2 regions of the Streptomyces sp. NBC_01515 genome follow, and region 1 is predicted to be linked to the other one. Evidence: riboswitches for the same ligand, from Rfam matches in the RefSeq annotation. Region 1 holds a riboswitch; the other holds the start of a gene.
The links. A riboswitch is a leader RNA that binds a small molecule or an ion and turns the genes downstream of it on or off. The one in region 1 is predicted to bind glycine.

Region 1 (3,574 bases):
GCAGGCAACGTGTCCTCGGCACTCGCATCAAGCGCCTCGATGTCGCCATCCACCCCGAACGCGGTCCATACGGCGGCCAGTTGGGCACGCGTGGTGGTCTCGTCGCAGGCGATGGACACCTGGTCGGCGTCCACGAGGTGCAGGTTGACGCCGTCCTCGCGAGCGGCGGCGACGACCTCGGCGGCCCGGCCCGGAACGCGGACGGTCAGCGTGTCGAAGTAACCACCATGCACGACCTCGACACCGCCGACGCGGAGGCCAGCCGCAAGGATCGTGGCGTACCGATGCGTCCGCCGAGCGATGCCCTTCAGCCCCTCGGGCCCGTGATAGACGGCGTACATGCCGGCCATCACCGCGAGCAGCACCTGGGCGGTACAGATGTTGCTGGTGGCCTTCTCACGGCGGATGTGCTGCTCGCGGGTCTGCAGGGCGAGGCGGTAGGCCCTGTTTCCGTCGGCGTCGACGGAGACGCCCACGAGCCGCCCGGGCAGGCTGCGCGCGAACTTCTCGTGCACGGCCATGTATCCGGCGTGCGGCCCGCCGAAGCCCATCGGCACCCCGAACCGCTGCGTCGTACCGACCGCGATGTCCGCCCCCAGCTCACCCGGCGACTTCAGCAACGTCAGCGCGAGCAGATCGGCGGCGACGGTGACGAGCGCACCGAGCGCGTGCGCCTGCTCGATCAGCGGCTTGATGTCGCGTACGGCACCGGAGGCGCCCGGGTACTGCACGAGCACGCCGTTGATCTCCCGCTCGGCGATCCCGGCAGGGATGCCCTCGCTGAGGTCGGCGACGACGACCTCGACACCGGCCGGCTCGGCACGGGTCTCGATCACGGCGATGGTCTGCGGCAACGCGTCCGCGTCGACCAGGAACAGACCCTTCTTGTTCTTCCCCATGCGCCGCGACAGGGCCACGGCCTCCGCGGCGGCCGTCCCCTCGTCGAGCAGGGAGGCGCCGGAGGTCGGCAGCCCGGTCAGATCGGCAACCATCGTCTGGAAATTAAGAAGGGCTTCGAGCCGCCCCTGGGAGATCTCCGGCTGATACGGCGTGTAGGCCGTGTACCAAGCCGGGTTCTCCATGACGTTGCGCAGGATCACGGGCGGGGTGAAGGTTCCGTAGTACCCGAGCCCGATCATGGAACCGAGGACCTCGTTGCGGTCCGCGAGGGAGCGCAACTCGGCCAGCACCTCGGCCTCGGTACGGGCGCCCGGCAGATCGAGAGCGTCAGCGTTCTTGATCACATCCGGGACCGCTGCGGCGGTCAGCTCGTCGAGGGAGCCGTATCCGACCTGCGCGAGCATCTTGGCCCGCGCCTCGTGGTCGGGCCCGATGTGGCGCTGCTCGAACGGGATGCCCTGTTCGAGCTCGGAGAGCGGAATGCGAGGAACGGTCATTAGGGAGGCCTCCTGGTCGGACACGACCTTCGAGGGCACCACGACAGCGGGGTGCCGGACGGCCTCCCCCTCTGTCATCTCAACCTGAGAGCTTCACCGGCCACCCGAAGGTCACCGGCTTTCACCGTCGGTGAGAGCGCAAGCCGTCGACACCGTCGACGACACGCGCCCTGCTTTCCAGAGTGACCTCGTCCGTGCGGTACGTGAGCCTGAGAGATTCCGGGGAGGATTTGCTCCTTCGGCGCCTCCGATGAAGTCTGGAGGACTCTCCCGCACGGGGTCAGCAGCCGTTCGCCAGCCTACCAGCGCGCGTTGAAGCCGAGCTTTCGAGTGGCCACCTTCCCCAATGTGCTCTTTTGTAGTGCTTACGGATGAGTTGCGACCAGGAGGAGGGCCCGTGCAGACCGATATCGATCCGCGCAACCTGATCGGCCGCAAGGCGTTCGACCGCACCGGCGCCAAGATCGGCACGATCGACGAGGTCTACCTCGACGACGCGACCGGCGAACCGGAGTGGGCGGCCATACGCACCGGCCTGTTCTCCAGGGACGCCTTCGTCCCCCTGGAGCCCAGCGAACTGATCGAAGGCACCCTCCACATCCCCTTCGACCGCTCCCTGATCAAGGACGCCCCCGACTTCGGAGTGGGCCGCCACCTCTCCCCCGACCAGGAACTCCAGCTTTACCACCACTACGGCCTCGACGTGGGCCCGCCTCCGTCAGTCCCGGACCACGACTTCGGCAAGCTGGCGGGGTCGGAGGACAACTGAGCGGGGTCGGCGGGCGGGGCCTTGCTGGGGCTTGGAGTCTCCGGGGGTGGTGACGGGGCGGGAGGGTCATCGACGCCCGACACCACCAAGGGTGTCGGCAGGTCAGGCATGACGTCGGCACACCCCGCGTCCGGTGGCAACGGCTCGGCCTGAGGAACGCCGAGGCTTGGCTCCGCCGACGACAACGGCTCGGCCGACCGATCGCCGGTTCCACGCGCCGCCAGCAGCAACGGCATTGCCATCGCCCCCGCCACCAAGCCCCCCACCCGTCGCGCCACCAACGGCAACGGCTCCGCCAACTCCAGCTCAGGATCATCGGTCCGGAACGTCCGCACCCGCCCCGGCCCCGAATCCTCAGGCGTCTCGAACCGCACGGTCACCCGCCCCAGCCCGCTCCCCTGCACCCACCCGTGCCCGAACCCGGCGTGGCGCACATCGTGCCCCGCGGGCCAGCGCCGCTCCACCGGCGCCGCCGGCTCCTCACCCCCCTCTTCGTCGGTGTGCTCCTCCTCAAGAAGATCGACCTGCTCCCCCGCCGCCTGCGCGAACAGGTCCTCCTGCGTGTAGTCGGCCAGCCCGGAGACCCCCACCCCGAGCAGCCGTACCCCGCCCGTCGTGTCGACAGAGTCCAGCAACCGGGCCGCCGCCTCCCGCACCACCCCCGGGTCGTCGGTGGGCCCGCGCAGCGTCTCGGACCGGGTCAGCGTCGAGAAGTCGTACCGCCGCACCTTCAGGACGATGGTCCGCCCCGACAGCCCGGCCGCCCGCAGCCGTCGCACGCACCGGTCGGCGAGCCGCTGCACCTCCAGGCCGACCCGGGTCCGGTCATGGATGTCCACGTCGTACGTGTCCTCGACCGACACCGACTTGGTCTCCCGCTCGGCCACCACGGGCCGCACGTCGTGCGCCAGCGCCATCGCGTACAGCGCGTGCCCGTGCGCCTTGCCCACCAGCCGTACGAGTTCGTCCTCGCCCGCCTCGGCGATCTCGTCGACCGTGGTGATCCCGGCCCGCCGCAGATGATCACCCGTCGCCGGTCCGACCCCCGGCAGCGTGCGCACCGACAACGGCCCCAGCAACGCCCGCTCGGTCCCGGGCTCGATCAGCACGAGCCCGTCCGGCTTGGCCCGCTCGGAAGCGATCTTCGCGATCATCTTCGAGGCGGCGAGTCCCACCGACCCCGTGAGCCCCGTGACCGCCCGTATGTCGGCCCGCAGCCGCTCCCCGGTCAGCCGCGCCGACTCCGCGTCCCGGGCCGCTCCCCCGGCCTCCAGGTCCACGAACGCCTCGTCCAGGCTCAGCGGCTCCACCAGCGGCGACAACGCCCGCAGCAGCGCCATCACCTGCTCGCTGATCGAGCGGTAGAACCCGAACCTCGGCACGAGATACGCCGCGTTTGGCGCTAGCC
Region 2 (3,574 bases), 5.3 Mb from region 1:
GGTGTCGCCGGGCTTGGCCAGCGCGAACAGCGCGGCCTGGTTCGCGGAGGCGCCCGAGTGCGGCTGCACGTTCGCGTACTCGGCGCCGAACAGCTCCTTGACCCGGTCGATCGCGATCTGCTCGGCCACGTCGACGTACTCGCAGCCGCCGTAGTAACGACGGCCCGGGTACCCCTCGGCGTACTTGTTGGTGAGGACCGAGCCCTGCGCCTCCATGACCGCGACCGGAGCGAAGTTCTCCGAGGCGATCATCTCCAGCGTGGACTGCTGCCGGCGCAGCTCGGCGTCGACGGCCGCGGCGATGTCCGGGTCGAGCTCGTGCAGGGGCGTGTTCAGAACAGACATCAGGTGTACGACTCCTCAGCCGGCGGAAAACGCGGTGTACTCGTCGGCGGAGAGCAGGTCGCCCGGCTCCTCCGCGACACGCACCTTGAAGAGCCAACCCCCCTCAAAGGGGGCCGAGTTCACCAGCGAAGGGTCGTTCACGACGTCCTCGTTGATCTCGGTGACCTCGCCGCCGACGGGCGAGTACAGGTCGGACACCGACTTCGTCGACTCCAGCTCACCGCAGGACTCGCCCGCGGTCACCGTGGAGCCGACGTCGGGGAGCTGGGCGTAGACGACATCGCCGAGCGCGTTGGCCGCGAACTCGGTGATGCCGACCGTCGAGACGCCGTCCTCGGCGACCGACAGCCACTCGTGCTCCTTGCTGTAGCGCAGCTGCTGGGGGTTGCTCATGGCCTGAATTCTCCTGTACGCGGGGGAGTGCTGATGAATGGGGGACTACGGAGGACATCGGCGGACAGGGGCGATCCGCCCCGGGTCACAGACGTGACGCTACGACGACTGTCACTTCTCGCGCTTGTAGAACGGCAGCGCCACGACTTCGTACGGCTCGTGACTGCCCCGGATGTCCACGCCGACACCGGCCGTGCCCGGCGCCGCGTGCGCGGCGTCGACGTAGGCCATGGCGATGGGCCTGCCCAGCGTGGGGGAGGGGGCGCCGGAGGTGACCTCGCCGATCACCTGGCCGTCGGCGACGACGGGGTACCCGGCGCGCGGGACCCGGCGGCCCTCGGCGACGAGCCCGACGAGGACGCGCGGCGGCTGCGAGGCGGCCCGCTCGGCGGCGGCCTCCAGGGCCGTACGCCCGACGAAGTCGCCGTCCTTCTCGAACTTCACGACCCGGCCGAGCCCGGCGTCGAAGGGGGTGAGGGAGGTCGACAACTCGTGCCCGTACAGCGGCATCCCGGCCTCCAGGCGCAGGGTGTCGCGGCAGGACAGGCCGCACGGGATCAGCCCGACCGGCGCCCCGGCCTCGGTCAGCGCGAGCCACAGCTTCTCCGCGTCACCGGGGGAGACGAACAGCTCGAAGCCGTCCTCGCCGGTGTACCCGGTGCGGGCGATCAGCGCGGGGACGCCCGCGACCGTGCCGGGCAGACCGGCGTAGTACTTCAGGCCGTCGAGGTCGGCGTCGGTGAGCGACTTGAGGATGCCGGGGGACTCGGGACCTTGGACGGCGAGCAGCGCGTACGCGTCACGGTCGTCGCGGACGACGGCGTCGAAGCCCGCGGCCCGCTCGGTGAGCGCGTCCAACACCACCTGCGCGTTGGAGGCGTTGGCGACCACCATGTAGGTAGAAGATGCAGCCTCGGTGTCCGCCAGCCGGTAGACGATCAGGTCGTCCAGGATGCCGCCGTCGGCCCGGCAGATCATGGTGTAGCGGGCGCGGCCCACGCCCACGGAGGCGATGTTGCCGACGAGTGCGTAGTTGAGGAGTGCGGCCGCGTCCGGTCCGGTGACCGTGATCTCGCCCATGTGGGAGAGGTCGAAGAGGCCGGCCTTCGTGCGGACGGCGAGGTGCTCGTCGCGCTCCGAGCCGTAGCGCAGCGGCATGTCCCAGCCGGCGAAGTCGGTCATCGTCGCACCGAGCGAGCGGTGCAGCGCGTCGAGCGCGGTGCGGCGCTTCTCAGGGGTGGCGGTACTGCTCATCGGTCGGTCTCCCAAGGCATGACGGCGAGGTCGTTCCTCCCCATCTGTCATCGGGACCTGAGAGGTTCGCCATGACCGCACGCGGAACATGGGTTGCACCTTGGGTGGGACCACCGTCGCCGGCGGTCCGCTTTTCAGATGTGCCTCGCCCGCGCGGTAACGGGGCCTGAGAGATTCAAGGGAGGGACTTGCTCCTTCGGCGCCCCGGCAACAGCTGGCTGGGGACTCTCCCGCGCGGATTCAAGCGGCCGGTATGCAGTTAGGCGGGCACATCATCGCACAGGCTTTGTAACAGGCCTGTGGCCGGACGCGAACGGAACCGCGAGGCACCGTGCATTACCTTCTCTTTACGTTCAGTGGGGAGAACCTTTCCTGACCCCGCAGGGAGGACGATCACGGTGACAAGGACCACGGTGTACGCCACGACCTCGGCCGTAGCGCTGCCCGAGCAGCCCTCGGCCCCGGCCAGGGAGGCATGCCCGGCCCGCCCGGTACCGACCGTCCGCGATCTCCGCGAGCGCGGCGGGCACAGCCCGTACGGACTCCGCTTCGGCCCCCGCGACCTGGTCGTGGTCACCGGCCTGCCCGGCAGCGGCAAGTCCACGCTGATGCGGCGCGCGGTGGCGGGCGGCGACGGCGTCCGCGTCGACAGCCAGGACACCCGGGACCGCTGGGACGCCCACATGGCCGGAGTCCTGCCCTACGCGGTCTACCGCCCCCTGGTCCGCCTCGCCCACTACGCCGGACTGCACCGCGCGCTGCGTTCCGCGTCCGGAGCCGTCGTGCACGACTGCGGTACGCAGACCTGGGTGCGCGGCTGGCTGGCCCGCGCCGCCGGGCGCCGGGGCGGCGCGCTGCACCTGGTGTTCCTCGACGTCAGCCCGGACACCGCGCTCGGCGGCCAGCGCGAGCGAGGGCGCGGGGTCTCGCGGTACGCGTTCCTGCGCCACCGCAGGGCCGCCGCCCGGCTCCTGCGCGCGGTGGAGCGCGGTGATCTGCCCCGGGGCGTCGACTCGGCGGTCCTCCTGGACCGGGACGCGGCGGACGTGCTGCGCCGGATCGACTTCGCGGACTGAGCCGCTAGCCTTTTCAGCCACAGCAGGGTTACAGCAGGCGGTTTCACCAGCAGGCGGTAGGTAGATGGACTTCCCGGCGGACTTCCCCGGTCAGGCGTACCCCCACCCGCATCCGCACGGCGGATGGCCGGGCAACGAGCTGGAGGAGGTGCTCTCCGCGTCCCTCGGCATGCCCTCGGCCGGCGGCCGGATCGTCGAGGTGCTCGGCCGCAGCTTCGTCTGGGTCCCGCTCCCCAGCGGCGGCGGCCCGCAGAGCGGCCCCCTTGACCTGCCGACGCTGGACATCGAGGGGCAGGCGTTCGTCCCGGTCTTCAGCTCCGAGGAGCAGTTCCGGCAGGTCGTCGGCTCGCATCTGTCGTTCACGATCGCGCCGGCGGTGGAGTTCGCCCGCGGGCTGCCCCCGCAGGTCGGCATCGCGGTGAACCCGGGCGGCATGGTCGGCGTCCCGCTCCCGCCCCTCGCGGTGGCCGAGCTGTGCCGCATCGGCCGCACCGCCCTCGACGGCC

Region 2: it holds a riboswitch for glycine, as region 1 does, so the genes downstream of both, gcvT (glycine cleavage system aminomethyltransferase GcvT) here and gcvP (aminomethyl-transferring glycine dehydrogenase) in region 1, are expected to answer to the same signal.

Annotation. Positions count from the first base shown of each region.
Region 1 covers NZ_CP109416.1:2,474,640-2,478,213, forward strand. Annotated here, with positions in the region: gene gcvP (aminomethyl-transferring glycine dehydrogenase) at 1-1,397, opposite strand, end outside; glycine riboswitch at 1,585-1,680, opposite strand; gene OG407_RS10845 (PRC-barrel domain-containing protein) at 1,795-2,166, shown strand; gene OG407_RS10850 (DNA polymerase IV) at 2,088-3,574, opposite strand, start outside.
Region 2 covers NZ_CP109416.1:7,763,058-7,766,631, forward strand. Annotated here, with positions in the region: gene glyA (serine hydroxymethyltransferase) at 1-345, opposite strand, end outside; gene gcvH (glycine cleavage system protein GcvH) at 361-738, opposite strand; gene gcvT (glycine cleavage system aminomethyltransferase GcvT) at 850-1,992, opposite strand; glycine riboswitch at 2,137-2,235, opposite strand; gene OG407_RS35225 (AAA family ATPase) at 2,385-3,068, shown strand; gene OG407_RS35230 (enhanced serine sensitivity protein SseB) at 3,133-3,574, shown strand, end outside.